DNA from 2 places in the Mycobacterium sp. NGS54 genome. Region 2 is predicted to be linked to the other one. Evidence: riboswitches for the same ligand, from Rfam matches in the RefSeq annotation. Region 2 holds a riboswitch; the other holds the start of a gene.
The links. A riboswitch is a leader RNA that binds a small molecule or an ion and turns the genes downstream of it on or off. The one in region 2 is predicted to bind magnesium.
Positions count from the first base shown of each region.

Region 1: it holds a riboswitch for magnesium, as region 2 does, so the genes downstream of both, AC5Y5E_RS24670 (PPE family protein) here and AC5Y5E_RS05865 (Rv1535 family protein) in region 2, are expected to answer to the same signal.

Region 1 covers NZ_JCALCS010000008.1:7,976-15,496, reverse strand. Annotated here, with positions in the region: gene AC5Y5E_RS24685 (DUF732 domain-containing protein) at 20-343, opposite strand; gene AC5Y5E_RS24680 (PPE family protein) at 370-1,776, opposite strand; gene AC5Y5E_RS24675 (PPE family protein) at 1,851-3,122, opposite strand; gene AC5Y5E_RS24670 (PPE family protein) at 4,078-5,280, opposite strand; M-box (ykoK) riboswitch at 5,694-5,869, opposite strand; gene AC5Y5E_RS24665 (PPE family protein, SVP subgroup) at 5,941-7,218, opposite strand.
Region 2 covers NZ_JCALCS010000002.1:249,734-257,254, forward strand. Annotated here, with positions in the region: gene AC5Y5E_RS05855 (hypothetical protein) at 1-366, opposite strand, end outside; gene ileS (isoleucine--tRNA ligase) at 491-3,616, opposite strand; gene AC5Y5E_RS05865 (Rv1535 family protein) at 3,914-4,135, opposite strand; M-box (ykoK) riboswitch at 4,443-4,612, opposite strand; gene AC5Y5E_RS05870 (TetR/AcrR family transcriptional regulator) at 4,706-5,362, opposite strand; gene AC5Y5E_RS05875 (NAD(P)H-dependent flavin oxidoreductase) at 5,359-6,483, opposite strand; gene AC5Y5E_RS05880 (carboxymuconolactone decarboxylase family protein) at 6,523-7,086, opposite strand.

The DNA.
Region 1 (7,521 bases), on a different contig from region 2:
GAGAGGCGGACGCCCGCCGCTATGACTTGGAGAGCTGCTGGGGGCAGTAGAACTTCGCGGCGATCATCGCGAAGTTCGAGGCGTTCTCCATGTCCATCCCAGGGTTGTGCGTCTTGACGTCGTGGACGAGCTCGAGACCCGATTCGCCGTTGTTCAGACAAGTGCACACGGCCTTGCCCGACGTGACGGCCGCACCCGGATCCGAATAAGGGATGCCTACTTGGTGCAGGGCGGCGAGGAAGCCCCCGTCGTCGCCCTCCGGGGCGGGCGGCGGATCCGCGTAAGCCGGGGCCGCGAGGCCAATAGTGACGAATGCGCCGAGCAGCGCTAGCAACAGTTTCATAACCAATCTCCCAATTACCTTGCGCTCTAACCTGATTGCGCTTCCGATGGCACGACTTTGGCCTTGCCTCCCTTTTTCAGATGCACGGCGTGGACGCCGGGCTTCTTCGCCAGCTGCTCGAGCAGGCTGTCAAGACCCTCCTGGTCGACCGTGTGGTGCTGCACGCTTTCGGGTTTCTCCGAGATTTGTGCCACCAGACGCTTGAGTTTTTCCGGCGAATGGGCGTCTTTGAGGTCCTTGATCGGTTTGACGCGGCCGCGGACGCCAGCACGGGCCACAACGGTGGGACCCCCGGCGCCCATGGCGCTGCCGAGCATCCCGGCCGCGGACATCGAACTGAACAGCCCGCCCTCGCCCAGCGCGGCCGCCGGCACGGCTTCCGGCCCGGCGGCCGACAGCGCGGCAGCTACCGTCCTGATGCCCGGCGTGGCCGTGGCCCAGCTCGGCGGAACGGACAAGTTGCCGACCAGGGTGCCGGCATTTCCCATGCTGCCCGATACCGCGTTGAACAGCGTGCCCCGCCCAAAGTGTGCCGCCCCAAGCCCGCCGCCAAGCAGGTCCCTCGGGATTGCGCCAAGGGCCGAAGGGTGCGGGGCGAACTTGAGGACTTGTGACACGGGGAGGTTGATGGCCAGCCCGATCCAGTTGTACTGCGTGGTATAGCCCAGTGGAGTCCTTAGGGCTGTGTACAACTGGGAGAGCGTCGTGGACGAGCCTGGCCCAAAGACGGTGTTCACGATGTTGTTGAAAAAACCGGTGTAGGAGGTGCTGAGGTTTGCCAGTCCCGCCAGTATCGGGTTGCCCACTGTCAATGGGTTCGCTACTTCTGACACGAGGGACTGCGCGGCGCCGGCCGGAGTGGCTGCGGCGGCGGCCACCGCGGCCGCTTGGGTGGCGGTCCCGCCGGCGTTGGTGATCTGTGGGGCCGCGGTAAACGGTGTCACGTCGGTGGCGGCCGCCGACGAGCCGGCGTAGCTTTCCATCGCGGTGGCGTCTTGGGCCCACATCTCGCCGTATTGCGCCTCGGTGGCCGCGATCGCCCCGGTGTTCTGCCCGAAGATGTTGGTCGCCACCAGCGACGCCAGCTGGCTGCGGTTGGCCGCGATCTCCACTGGCGGCACGTGCGCGGCGAACGCCGTCTCATAGGCAGTTGCCGCCGCGGTGGCCTGGCTCGCGGCTTCGGCGGCTTGGCCTGCCATGCTCTGCATCCAGGTCAGGTACGGGGCGACTGCGCCGGCCATGCTCGACGATGACGGACCGGTCCAGGGCCCGCTGCTCAGAGTCGAGATCACTGATGAGTAGGAGGACGCGGCCGACTGTAATTCGGTGGCCAGCCCTTCCCAGGCCGCCGCAGCCGCACGCATTGACCCCGATCCTGGACCCGTGTACATCCTGCCCGAGTTGATCTCCGGTGGAAGCGCTCCATAAAACATGTCTGTTACCCCTTACCTAGAGGCCTGGGTGGCCAGTGCTGGGCTGGTGTCGGTGGTCGCGGCAGTCATCGCGGTCAGTCCTCGAGTGCCGGGATAACGATGATGGTGGCCGCGGCGGGGTCAGCCTCGGCGACGACACCGCCGAGCGAACTCGCCGTGGCACCGGCTCCTGCGGAGGTCCCGGCGGCGGCCACCGCGCGCCCTGCCAGGCTCGACAGGGCCATCTGGCTGAAGACGCCGCCCTCCCCCGTCAGTGATGCGGCCGGGGCGGCTGCCAGGTTGGCGGGTAGCACGGAGGCGAGTGTCCTGATCGCCGGGGCGGCTTCGGTCCAGCCCTGTGGCACCGACATGGTTCCAACCAGGGCCGCCTTGCCCATGGCCCCCGATACCGGCGCCCCGCTCAGGCTTGCGGAGCTCAGGTTTGTCACCGCCCCACTCGTCAGCGGAGCCAATGCCCCGGTGATGGGTTTGACGACGCCGAAGGCGGCGACACCTTGCCCGTTTTGGGCGTAGGCGTATGTCTGACCGAACGACAGGAACGGGCCGCCGGCTAGGGAACTGTCCCCGAAGAACGGCGACCAAATCGAGGTGAGGCCCGAGTTAATTGTGTTCCAGTTTGTCAGGTCGGCGGCGAGCCCCGGTGGCAGCGGTGGCAAGTTCAGTAACCCCGTTGACGCGGGCGCGGAGGCGCCCGTCGACAGGCTTTGCAGCCCGGTGGGCAGCGAGCTGGTGAGCTGGGACAGCTGCGTACCGATGTTCAGGCCGCTCGCGCCGCTGGTTTGGGAGACCGCGGCCGCCTGCGCCGGCGCGCCCGCAGCGTTGGTGGTCTGCGGCGGCTCGGTGAACGGCGTCAGCGTCGACGCGGTCGCCGACGAGGCCGCGTAGGCATACATCGCGGCGGCATCCTGGGCCCACATCTCGGCATATTGGGCCTCGGTGGCCGCGATCGCCGGGGTGTTCTGTCCCAGGAAGTTGGTGGCGATCAGCGTCATAAGCAGGGCCCGGTTGGCGGCGATCACCGGCGGGGGCACCGTGGCCGCGAACGCCGTCTCGTAGGCGCCCGCGGCGATCTTGGCCTGGCTGGCCGCCTCTTCGGCCTGGGCGCCCGTCGCGCTCATCCACGCCACGTATGGGGAGGCCGCCGCCGCCATCGCGATGGACGACGGCCCGGTCCAAGGTCCGGCCGCCAGAGTCTGGATCGTCGAGCCGTAAGCGGCAGCGGTCGACTGCAACTCCGTCGCCAGCTCGTCCCAGGCCGCCGCGGCTGCCAGCATCGGCCCCGACCCCGCGCCGACATACATCCGTCCGGAGTTGATCTCCGGTGGTAGCGCACCGAAATCCAACATCTATTTCCTCCCGCTCCCCTGAGTGGCCGCCATGGTAGGCGCGGCTTTCGGCCCCGTCCGCACCCACGCGACAGCTCTAATGAAATCCATGGAATCCGCCGTTGAATTCATGCGCTGATTTGACGTGTATGAAGACAACAGGGTTCCACACTCCCATTCAAAATGTGTCAGAGGCGGCGGTCCGCCCGGCGTTGGGCGCCGCTGCCCTAATGTAGCGATCATCGTGATCGAAACGTATTCGCGACGCGTTCCCGGGTTGTAATAGTAAGGTAAACGACGAGTGTCAGAGGCCCCTTGTACCTGTGAGAATGCTGCTCATCAGCTACGACATTTCTGTGCCGAATGCCTTGTCCAGCTTACTCGTAGGCGATATCCAGCAAGCGGCCAGGAACGGGCCTTAATTTGTCTGTATGTGAACACGATCTGTCGGCAGAGCGCCGCTGTCCGCCTGCTCTACACATCCGAATCTGTGCAATTAATACGCCGCGCCGTCCTTATTGAACGGCGTTAAGCAATTAACATTTGCGTCATGTGGTGAGTGTGAGGGCTCGTCGAGCTCGCGAACGGGAAATTTCCATGTTAGCTCGCGCGTCCACCACAATTCTTATGAAATGCATTCAACCCCGGGGCGCTCCGACGGCACCGTCGGCGCCGCAATGTTGCCGCCGGCCCCTCCGTGCCCTTGCCCAGGTGTATCCGCCTGGACACGGCCGCCTCGGCGGCCGCCGTCGCCGAATCGAAAGTTTGTCGTCATCCGGTGCTCCCCAAAATTTCACCTAGCGTACGCATTCGTTGCTGGCCGAACGCTGATTTGCTGCTGGAAGTTTGCTGTGAGCGGCTGGGGCCGATTCGCTGTGGCCACCGCGCCGCAGCGCTGCCCGGCGGTGTGATCGCGAGGTTGCGGAAAGCTCAATCCGCGCCGGCACTGCCTGTGAGGCGGCGCCGGCGACCGGTCCTAGCCGGCCGCCGGGGGGCGCGCGACGAAGGTGGGGCGGAAGCCGTACTGCGGCATGGCCCGCCCGTAGGGTTGCACACCGGTGGCCCCGATCGGCATCCCGGGCATGCCGGCCGCCATGGCCGGGGGCGCCACCATGGGCGTCCCGCCGAGCGACGACGCCAGCGGCCCGGCCAATGGCGCGGGTGCGGTCCAACTCGGCGGCACCGATAGCGCTCCGATCATCGGCGCGTGCCCGAGCCCGGCTGAGACGGCATTGCCGACGCCCCCGACCGCGGGGCCCGCGACCACCTCACCGATCGCGCCGTCGATCGCCTGGCCGGCCGCGTCGGCCGCGTCGGCGGCGGCCCCCTGGCCCAGCAGGCTCAGGAATGGCGCCAGCGTGTTGCTGGGCATGTAGAACCCCGACGAGAAGGCGGTGTTCCAGATGTTGGCGTTGGGCCCCCACTCGGCCCAAAGGTTGTCCAGCGTTGCGGATCCCGACCCGGACCCGGTGAGGAGCCCCATGATCTCCGCCGCCGAAGTCTGCGACGACGCGGGCGACGCCAGTCCCTGCAGCGCCGAGGGCAGCGCGGACATCAGCTGCGACATCGTGCCCTGCTGAGCGCCGTCCGGGGTGGCGACGGCTTGGGCCACCGCCGCCGACTGCGCGCTCGGCCCTCCGGGGCTGGTTGTCCGCTGCGGCTCGGTGAACTGGCTCAACTGGGTGGCGACCGCGGACGAGGCGGCGTAGCCGTACATCGCGGCGGCGTCTTGGGCCCACATTTCGGCGTACTGGGCCTCGGTCGCCGCGATCGCCGGCGTGTTCTGGCCGAGGATGTTGGTGGCGATCAGCGCCATCAGCTGGGCACGGTTGGCCGCGATGCCCGGCGGGGGCACCGTCTCGGCGAACGCGGCCTCGTATGCCGCCGCGGCGGCCTCGGCCTGTACTGCGGTCTGCTCGGCCCGCTCGGCCGTCGTACCCAACCAGGCCGCGTACGGCGCGGCGGCGGCGGCCATCGCCACCGATGCCGGGCCGTACCATTCCTCACCGGTCAGCGCGGCCAACACCGCATCGTAAGACGATGCGGTGGAACGCAATTCGGCCGCGAGCCCATGCCAAGCCGACGCGGCGGCCAGCATCGGGCCCGAGCCCGCCCCGGTGTACATCCGACCGGAGTTCACTTCCGGTGGAAGCGTCGCGAAATCGAGTGCGGCGGTCATCGTCGGCCCCCTCCCCTAACGCGCTGCGATTGTCGTGGCGTGCGTGCTGAAACGTGTTGTGGCTACGGCAAAGTCGCGGGCCGCATCAGCGAGCGCCGCCGGACGTGCGAAGACAAGCGACATCGGACTACTCCTCACGTAAAGAGGGTGATCCGGGCCGGCCGGCAATGGTGGCTGGTATCAGCGCGATCCACCGGCGCGATCCGCTAGGCGGACGCGTCGGTACGAGGTCTGGCGGCGTGAGCCGTTCAGACGGTCAGAAAGGGGCCGGGGCCGGATCGAATCGAAATGGTCGATCTGGAATACGGACTATCGCCGAGACTCATTTCGCTCTCACCTCCTCACGGCCTGGGCACACGGGGATGCCTTCGACATGCACACGGGGAGAAGGGCCCGGGCCGGGACTCCCGGAGACCGCACCCCTCTCGTCAAAGCTTTGGCACCACACGGCGTATCCGATTCAGCTGAGCCGGAAGCCACTTGGGCTCAACCCTTAGGCCGGGAGGAGCTGTCCTGACCCTGGGCGTCTTTCGACGTTCGAGGTCAGTGGCCTGTATCCGTGCAGACGCCTCACCTAGCGAGGTGCTTGCAGAGGCCATGGTGGCACCCGGCTAGTCGATAAGTCAACCCAGCTGCAACGCGTTTGCAACAGTCCGGCCGTCACCCGGCGGCCGGTGGGCGCGGCATCACGGTCACGCGGAAGCCGTAGCGCGGGCCGTGGCCGTAGCCTCCTGCGGCCGTGGCGGCGGGCATGCCCGGCATACCCGGAATCGGTGCCGCTCCGGCCGGCACCGCGCCAGCGCCCGGACCGACCGCGTTGGTCCAGCCGCCGCCGGCGAACGTTGCCCCCGCGTGGTTCTCCACTTGGGCGACGGCCGTCCAGGCCTGCGGCACCGACAATCGCCCCACCAAAGCCGCCTGGTTGGTGCCGGCCGAAAACCCGCTCAGGTCCGCGGCTCCCAGGCCGCCCGATCCCAACGCCATCCCGGCGGCTCCCGGCAGGGGCGTCCAAAGGGCGTTCCCGGAGCCCGCGCCCATGGGCGGGAGCGCGGTCGCCGCGGGTTGTGCGGCCACCGACACCGCGTTGATGTCGGCCATCGCGGCCGTGACGGCCGGTTCGATGATGGCGGGGCTCACGTATCCGGCCGAGACGAACCCGTTGACGAACGAGGAGTTCAAGAACGTGCCGATCGCGTTGCCGTCCGCCCCGTCCAGGAAGTTCAGGATGGCGTCGAGTAGTCCCTGGCCCGGGATGGCCGCGGCGGGGTTCGCGACCGTCGACAGCGGTGACGAGAACCCTTGCAGCGCAGTGGGTATCGCGGACATCAGCTGGTCCACCGTCTGGCTGCCGGTGCCCGCCGCAGTGCCCGTGGCCTGCGTGACCGCCGACGCCTGGGCGGCCGGCCCGGCCGGATTGGTGGTCTGGACCGGCTGATCGAACGGCGTCAGCGTCGAGGCCGCCGCCGAGCTCCCCGCATAGCCGTACATCGCCGCCGCGTCCTGGGCCCACATTTCGCCGTACTGGGCCTCGGTGGCCGCGATCGCCGGGGTGTTCTGCCCCAGGAAGTTGGTCGCAACCAGCGCCGCGAGCAGAGCGCGGTTGGCCGCCACCTCCGCCGGGGGCACCGTCATGGCGAACGCGGCCTCGTAGGCCGCCGCCGCGGCCGCCGCCTGAGCGGACGCCTGCTGGGCGAGCGCCCCGGTGCTGGTCATCCACTGGACATAGGGCGCCGCGGCGGCGCCCATCGACGCGGAGGCCGGCCCCATCCACTCCTCGCTCGTCAGCCCCGTGATGACCGCGTCGTATGAGGCCGCCGTCGAACCGAGCTCCGCACCGAGCGCGGCCCAGGCCGTCGCGGCGGCCATCATGGGCGCCGAGCCCGGCCCGGCATACATGCGGGCGGAGTTGACTTCTGGTGGTAGTGCTCCGAAATCCATTGCCAACACCTCCCTTAACCGGCCGTCACGGTTTCGGCGGAGTGCACGGTTGCGTTGCGCGGCGATTTCCGTTGTGTTACAAAGAAATACATCGGACTACTCCTTAAAGACGCTGATAGTCCGACCGGTTCCGGGCAGGTGGCCGCCGAGCGATGTCGGGTGTTGCCGAATCAAACGGCGGCGAGCGCGCCGCGACCGGGTCGGAAAGAAACGGTCGTTGTTCTCATGGGTTAATGGTCAACTCGGCCAGTGCGCCCACCTCCCGTCATCGCCCGAGGCGCTCACGGACGGGCGCCATGGTTG
Region 2 (7,521 bases):
CACGGGCGGCGGCGCGACCGCGCCGGCCGACTGCGGTGTCACCGAACTGACGCTGGAGTTCGGAACGACGACGGCCGGCTTATCCTGCTTCGAACTCGTCGAGTCGATGAGCATCATGCCGAGCCCGCCGACCACTCCGAGCCCGGCGATCACCGCCGCGGCCACCAGGACGGTCGTTGCCCGCGAGCGCGGCTGCTCGGTCACGGTCGTGGCGGGAAAGTCCTCAAATTTTGCGGGCTCCGAGAGGGATCCGTCCTCGACCGCCGGGTCACCCAGCGGGCTCGACGCCCACGCCTCGGCGACCGTCAGGTCCTCGTGCGGGATCGCGGCGAAAGTAGTGGACTGGAAGTCTTCGATGGTGCTCATGGTGTTCCTTAACTGTGGTCGCGGCCCCCGTTGGACCGCCGTCACAGGTAGGAGCAGCGAGCCCCGTCACCTCGGACACTTTTTTGAAAGTTCTTTTTCGGAACCTCCGGCCGACCGGTCGCGGTCAGGCCTTACTGATGGCCACGCGCACGCCGTCGCCGATCTCCGAGCCGTCGGCGGGCTCACCGAACTCGAAGCTGGTGGCCAGGATCTCCCCCGCAATCAGGTCGCGGTGCGCCCGCGCCCAGTCGGCGCGCTCGCCGGGCACCGACATCACCACACTGATGCGGTCGGACACGTCCAGCCCCGTCGACTTGCGCAGCTCCTGCAGCTCGCGGATCCGGTCCTTCGCCCAGCCCTCGGCCTCCAGCTCCGGGGTCACGGTGCCGTCCAGCACGACCAGACCGGAGCCGTCGGGCAGCGCCGCCGTGTAATCCGGGTCGGCGGCCACCAGCCGGGAGCTGTACTCGTCGGGCTGCAGCACCGCCGGACCCGCCGTCAGGGTGCCATCGGGGTTGACGACGCCCTCGCCGGCCTTGACCGCCTTGATGGCGGCCTGCACGTCCTTGCCGAGCCGCGGCCCGGCGACCCGCGCGTTGACCGTCAGCTCGAACCGGCCGTACGTGTCGATCGCGTCGGTCAGTTCGACGCGCTTGACGTTGAGCTCGTCGGCGATCAGGTCCACAAACGGCTCGAGCCGCTGCGGGTTCTCCACGGCCACGGTCAGTTTCGGCAACGGCAGGCGCACCCGCAGCTTCTTGGCCTTGCGCAGCGACGACGCCGCCGAGCAGACTTCGCGGACCTGATCCATCGCGGCGACCAGGCCGGGATCCGCGGGCACCGCGTCCGCGTCGGGCCAATCGGTCAGGTGCACCGAACGCCCGAAGGTCAGGCCTCGCCAGATGATCTCGGTGACCGACGGGAGCAGCGGCGCGGCCAGGCGAGCGCTCACCTCCAGCACCGTGTGCAACGTGTCGATGGCGTCGGCGTCTTCCTCCCAGAACCGCGAACGCGACCGTCGCACATACCAATTCGTCAGCGCCTCGGTGAACTGGCGCAGCTGCTCGCAGGCCCCCGAGATGTCGCAGACGTCCATCGACCCGGTGAGGTCGTCGCGTAGCTCCGCCAGCTTGGCCAGGATGTAGCGGTCCAGCACGTTGGCCGAATTAGTCCGCCAATTACCGACTTTCGGCGCGTAGAGGGCCAGGAAGCTGTAGGCGTTCCACAACGGCAGCAGCACCTGGCGCACGCCTTCGCGGATGCCCTGCTCGGTGACGATCAAATTGCCCCCGCGCAGGATCGGCGAGGCCATCAGGAACCACCGCATCGCATCCGAGCCGTCACGGTCGAACACCTCGGAAACGTCGGGGTAGTTGCGCAGCGACTTGCTCATCTTCTGGCCGTCGGAACCCAGCACAATCCCGTGCGCCACACAGGTTTTGAACGCGGGACGGTCGAACAGCGCGGTGGCCAGCACGTGCAGGGTGTAAAACCAGCCGCGCGTCTGCCCGATGTATTCGACGATGAAGTCGCCCGGATAGTGGCCGTCAAACCAGTCGCGGTTTTCGAATGGGTAGTGCACCTGCGCGTAGGGCATCGAGCCCGAGTCGAACCACACGTCGAGCACGTCGGGGATGCGCCGCATCTTGCTGCGACCCGTGGGGTCGTCGGGGTTGGGCCGGGTCAGCTCGTCGATATAGGGCCGGTGCAGGTTGGTGGGCCGCACCCCGAAGTCGCGTTCCAGCTCGTCGAGGCTGCCGTAGACGTCGATGCGGGGGTAGGCCGGGTCGTCGGACTTCCACACCGGAATCGGGCTGCCCCAGTACCGATTTCGGGAGATCGACCAGTCGCGCGCGCCCTGCAGCCACTTGCCGAACTGGCCGTCCTTGACGTGTTCGGGGTACCAGGTGATCTGCTGGTTGAGCTCCACCATGCGGTCCCGGAATTCGGTGACCGCGACGAACCACGACGACACCGCCCGATAGATCAGCGGGTTGCGGCAGCGCCAGCAGTGTGGGTAGGGGTGTTCGTAGGTCTCGTGGCGGACCAACACCGCGCCGTTGGCCGCCACCGGACCGCTGCCGTTCTTCAGGTCGCGGATGATGTTCGGATTGGCGTCAAAGACGCGCTGCCCCCGGTAATCCGGGACCGTGGAGTCGAAGCGGCCCTTGGAATCCACCGGAGTGGCCGGGGCAATGCCGGCCGCGTCGCAGACCGCCATGTCGTCCTCACCGTAGGCGGGCGCCATGTGGACGATCCCGGTGCCGTCCTCGGTGGTCACAAAGTCACCACGAAGCACCTGGAACGCCCTGTCGGTGTCCATGAAGTAGGGGAACGGCGGAACATACCGCAGACCCAGCAGGTCCGCGCCCCGATACGTGCCCAGCACCTCGGGCTCTTCTCCCAGTTCGCGCGCGTAGCCGGCCAGCCGCGCCTCGGCCAGCACGAAACGGCGCTCCCCCACCCGCACCTGCACGTACGTCACGTCCGGGTTGACGGCCACCGCCAGGTTCGACGGCAGGGTCCACGGCGTCGTCGTCCACACCAGCAGGTAGGCCCCGTCCAGCTCGCCACCCGTGACCTTGAACCCCACCGTCAGAGCCGGGTCCTGGCGGCTCTGGTAGACGTCGTCGTCCATCCGCAATTCGTGATTGGACAACGGGGTTTCGTCGCGCCAGCAGTACGGCAGCACCCGATACCCCTCGTACGCCAGGCCTTTGTCCCACAGCTGTTTGAACGCCCAGATCACCGACTCCATGTAGCTGAGATCCAGCGTCTTGTAGTCGTTGTCGAAGTCGACCCAGCGGGCCTGGCGCGTCACGTACGCCCGCCACTCGTCGGTGTAGCGCAGCACCGATTCGCGGCAGGCGTCGTTGAACGCGGCGATCCCCATGTCGTCGATCTGGGACTTGTCGTTGATGCCGAGCTGGCGTTCGACCTCGAGTTCGGCGGGCAGCCCGTGGGTGTCCCAGCCGAACCGGCGCTCCACCTTGTAGCCGCGCATGGTGCGATACCGCGGCACGATGTCTTTGACGTAGCCGGTGAGTAGGTGACCGTAGTGGGGCAGCCCATTGGCGAACGGCGGCCCGTCGTAGAACACGTACTCCGGGGCGCCGTCGCGGCGAGCGATGCTGGCCCGGAAGGTGTCGTCGCGGGCCCAGTAGTCGAGAACCTCGACTTCGAGCGCCGGGAAATCGGGCGCCCCGCCGGCCGGCTTCGGGTACGCCTTGACGTCCGCGTTCTCGGTCACGATGTGTGTCGTCTCCTGTGGCCTCGATACTCAGGCCGGGGACGACGACGCGCAAGGTGCGCGAGCGCCGCGGTACCACCCCGCTTGCCGCGCTCGCGCGCGACCGCTCGACGAGGGCTGTGACGGGCCTACCCGTTCGGTTCTACTGAGCCTGCCGGCCGTTCTTCCGAAGGCTCCCCGGTGATCGCCGGATCGATGCCATTGGCTCGATTCTACTCAAACCCCGCACTCCAAGGGGCTACCTGGCCTCAGGACAGACCTGCGGCCGGGTAGCCCCTTGGAGCGAATAGAGCACCATTAGGCCCGGACTTCCAGCACACCCACCCGCCACAGCGCCGCGTACACGTGACGCACGCCGATGGCCAGGAAGTGGGCGGCACCATCCACCAGCGGGTCAGTGATGACGATGGTCGTGCCCTTCTTGGGCGCGGGGGTGGGCGCGGGGGCCGGGGTCGTGTCGCGCACCACGGTCAGCTTGGGTGCGACGGTTACCACTTCGTCGTGCAGAACTGCGGTCATGATCGTCTCCTCGGAATCCAAACGAGCGGATGGAATCAAAACAAGAGCTTTGATTGGACTGACGTGTCCCATCCCGTTGGGGTTCCGATCCGAGAACGCTTGGCCGGTAAGCCTATTAGCGTTGCGGCGACTCAGCCGAGAACGTCGCGCCGGAAGTCGGATCGGGACGGAACACAGCCCGGACTTCGACCCGGACTATCGCTGGAACTCATGCGTCCCTCACCTCCTCGACGGTCACGACGCGCGTGCGGTTTGCCCGCGCGATCCACGCGCACCGAAAGGAGTACAGAAGCCGGCGAACGCCGGATCCGCACCCCTCTCGTCAGAGCTTTGGCACTACACGACGTGTCCGATTCCTCGGAAGCCACCTGGGCTCAACCCTTAAGCCGGGAGGAGCTGTCCTGACCCGGGGCGTCTTTGGACGTTCGGGGTCAGTGGCCTGTATTCGTGTAGACGCCTCACCTAACGAGGTGCATACGCGACCGATCATGCACGACCGCCACGACACGGTCAATGTGATCTGGTCGTGTCGCCGAATCTTTATGCGGTCATTACGGGAACACACAGGCGTTAACAAGCTGCGGGCGCGCTGGACCCCGCCCCCCGCGGGCGCAGCCCGTCCAGCACTAGCGCCACCACGAAATCAGCCACCTGAGCTGCGGTGACGTCGTCGTCGGTGCTCAGCCGCCGTTGCGCCAGCTGGCCGACCAGCGCCGCCAGCGTGTACGCCACCATGCGCGGCGGGGCGCTCACCACCTCACCGCGCTCCTGGGCGGCCACGATGAAGCTTTCGATGTCGTCGATGAACCGCTCGTAGATCCCGCCGAGATGTTTTTCGAATCGCTCGCCCAGCGCGCACGGGTCGCGCAGCAGCAGCTTGACCGTCGCCCTGTCGGACTCGAAGAACTCCAGCGTCGCCCGCACCGCGACCCGAAGCGACTCCTCTTGCCCGACGCTGCGGGCCGGAACCCCCAGCGCCGCAACGACATGGGTGCGCAGTGCGCTCTCCTCGGCCGCCATCAACGCGTGGAACAACTCGTCCTTGGAATCGAAGTACCAATAGACCGAGCCGTAGGCCAGGCCGGCCCGCTTGGCGATGTCGGCGATCGTCGTCGCATGAAAACCCTTGCGCGCGAACACTTCCTTGGCGGCCGACATGATCTGCTCGCGCCGCTGTGACTTGTCTTCGTCGCTGACCGCGCGGCGCCGGCGGGCCGCGCTTGTCACGTATCGACCAGGCCGTCGAGCCGGCCGATGGTGTCGATGAACTCCTCGACCATGTCGAGCACCACCGAGCGGGCCGGGCGGACCCGGTCGAGCGAACCGACCACCTGGCCGACGAAGTACGTCGCCAGCTCGCGCGCCTTGGACTCCGGATTGGTGGCGGCCTGGTTGATGCGCACCTGCGAGCCGGTGACCAAGGCGGTCTGCAGCGGCATGCCGAGCGGATCGGGGGTGTCGGGCCGCGCCCACTCGTCGGTCCAGGCCGTGCGCAGCATCCGCGCCGGTTTGCCGGTCATCGATCGGGAGCGCACCGTGTCCGAGGAGCTGGCCGCCAGGAACTTCTCCTTGACCACGGGAACCGTCTCGGCCTCCTCGGTGGTCAACCACACCGAGCCGCACCACACCCCCTCGGCGCCCAGCGCCAGGGCGGCGGCGACCTGGCGGCCGCGCGCGATCCCGCCGGCCGCCAGAACGGGCACCGGTGCCACGGCATCCACCACCTCGGGCACCAGCACCATGGTCGCCACCTCGCCGGTGTGGCCGCCCGCCTCGGTGCCCTGCGCGACGATCAGGTCGACGCCCGCGGCCGCATGCCGCCGCGCGTGCTGCGTGGTGCCCGCGAGCGCGGCCACCACGACGTCGCGGTCGTGGGCGCGCTGGACGAGGTCGGCGGGCGGCGACCCGAGGGCGCTGGCGATCAGCCGGATGTCGTGCTCGAAGGCCACGTCGAGCAACGGCTCGTAGCCCTTGGGCGAGATGTTGAGGCCCCCGGACGACGCCCTGGGCGCCTCGGTGGGGGCCGCGACGCCGTAGCGGGACAGGATGTCCTCGACGAACGCGCGGTGCTCCTCGGGCAGCAGCTCGCGCGCCTGTTTGGCGTCGATCCCGCCCTGCTCGGCGCCGACGTACTTGGGGGGCAACAGCAGGTCGACGCCGTATGGCTTGCCGCCGGTCTGCTCCTCGATCCAGGTCAGCTCGTTGTGCAGGCGCTCCGGACTGTGCGCGACGGCGCCGAGGATGCCGAGGCCGCCCGCATTGGTCACCGCGGCGACGACGTCGCGGCAGTGGCTGAAGGCGCAGATCGGAAATTCAACGCCGAGCATCTCGGCGGCCCTGGTTCGCATTGCCCGACGCTAAGAGTTACTGATTGATAAGTCAATCGGTTAAGGGGACCGGCCGTCCGGCGGCCAGCTGGACACGCCCTCTTCCAACGGGACCTGGAGGCTGCGCAGGATCGACGAGACCATTCGCCACGCGCCGATGGCGGTGACGAGCTCTATGAGAACCACTGTGTCGCTTTGTAATTCACGCTCGCACGCGGCCCAGCTCTCGGCGCTTACCGCGCCGTCGCGCACCACGTCGTCGGTGGCCGCCAGCACCGCGCGCTCGGCCGGCCCGAAGCCCTCATATGCCCGCCAATCGCGCACGCCGAGGAGATCGCCGGCGCTCACGCCCAGCCCCGACGCGACCCGCCAGTGCTGCGTCCACTCGTAGTCGCACGCGGTGAGCCAGCCGATCCGCATGATGACCAGCTCACGCAACCGCGGGTCCAGGCTGCCGTGCCAGAGCATGGTGGCGAGCAGGTCGTTGATGCCGCGCGCCAGCGGCGGATGGTTCAGCAGCACCTGGAAGATGCTGAGCTCCGCCATGTAGTCGGGCACCGCGGCCTCGTCGGCGGCGGCCTTGGCCACGTCAAGCGGCAGTCTGGGGACCCGGGCTTGCCCGATAGGTGGGGTCATGGTGTGAGCACTCCGTCCACTGGTGGACACCTCGCGTTCACGGGCAATGGTAGCCAGCAGCCACAGCCGTCGGACCGGGAGAATGACGGACGAAAAGCCCGGAGCCCCAACGCCGCAACGCCGGGCGGCCTGATGAAAACGACGGTTCCGGCTCGAGCGGCGCCGGGGGCGCATGCGCGAATACCGTTGGCGCCCGGAGGGATACCGCGACGACGACGGCGTCGGGCCGGCTCGTCCCGGTCGCGCCGCACGGCCGTCGCCAGCGAATGAATTCAAAGCTGTGGCCGGGCCGTGATCGGCCCGTGATCGGTCCCCCAGACGGCGCCCGCGCCGCTCCCCCGACACCACGGTTCGGCCTCGAACCGGGCACGGCAATCACGGCAAAGTATGAATCTCGACACAATTTAGGCAGGACTTAACTTG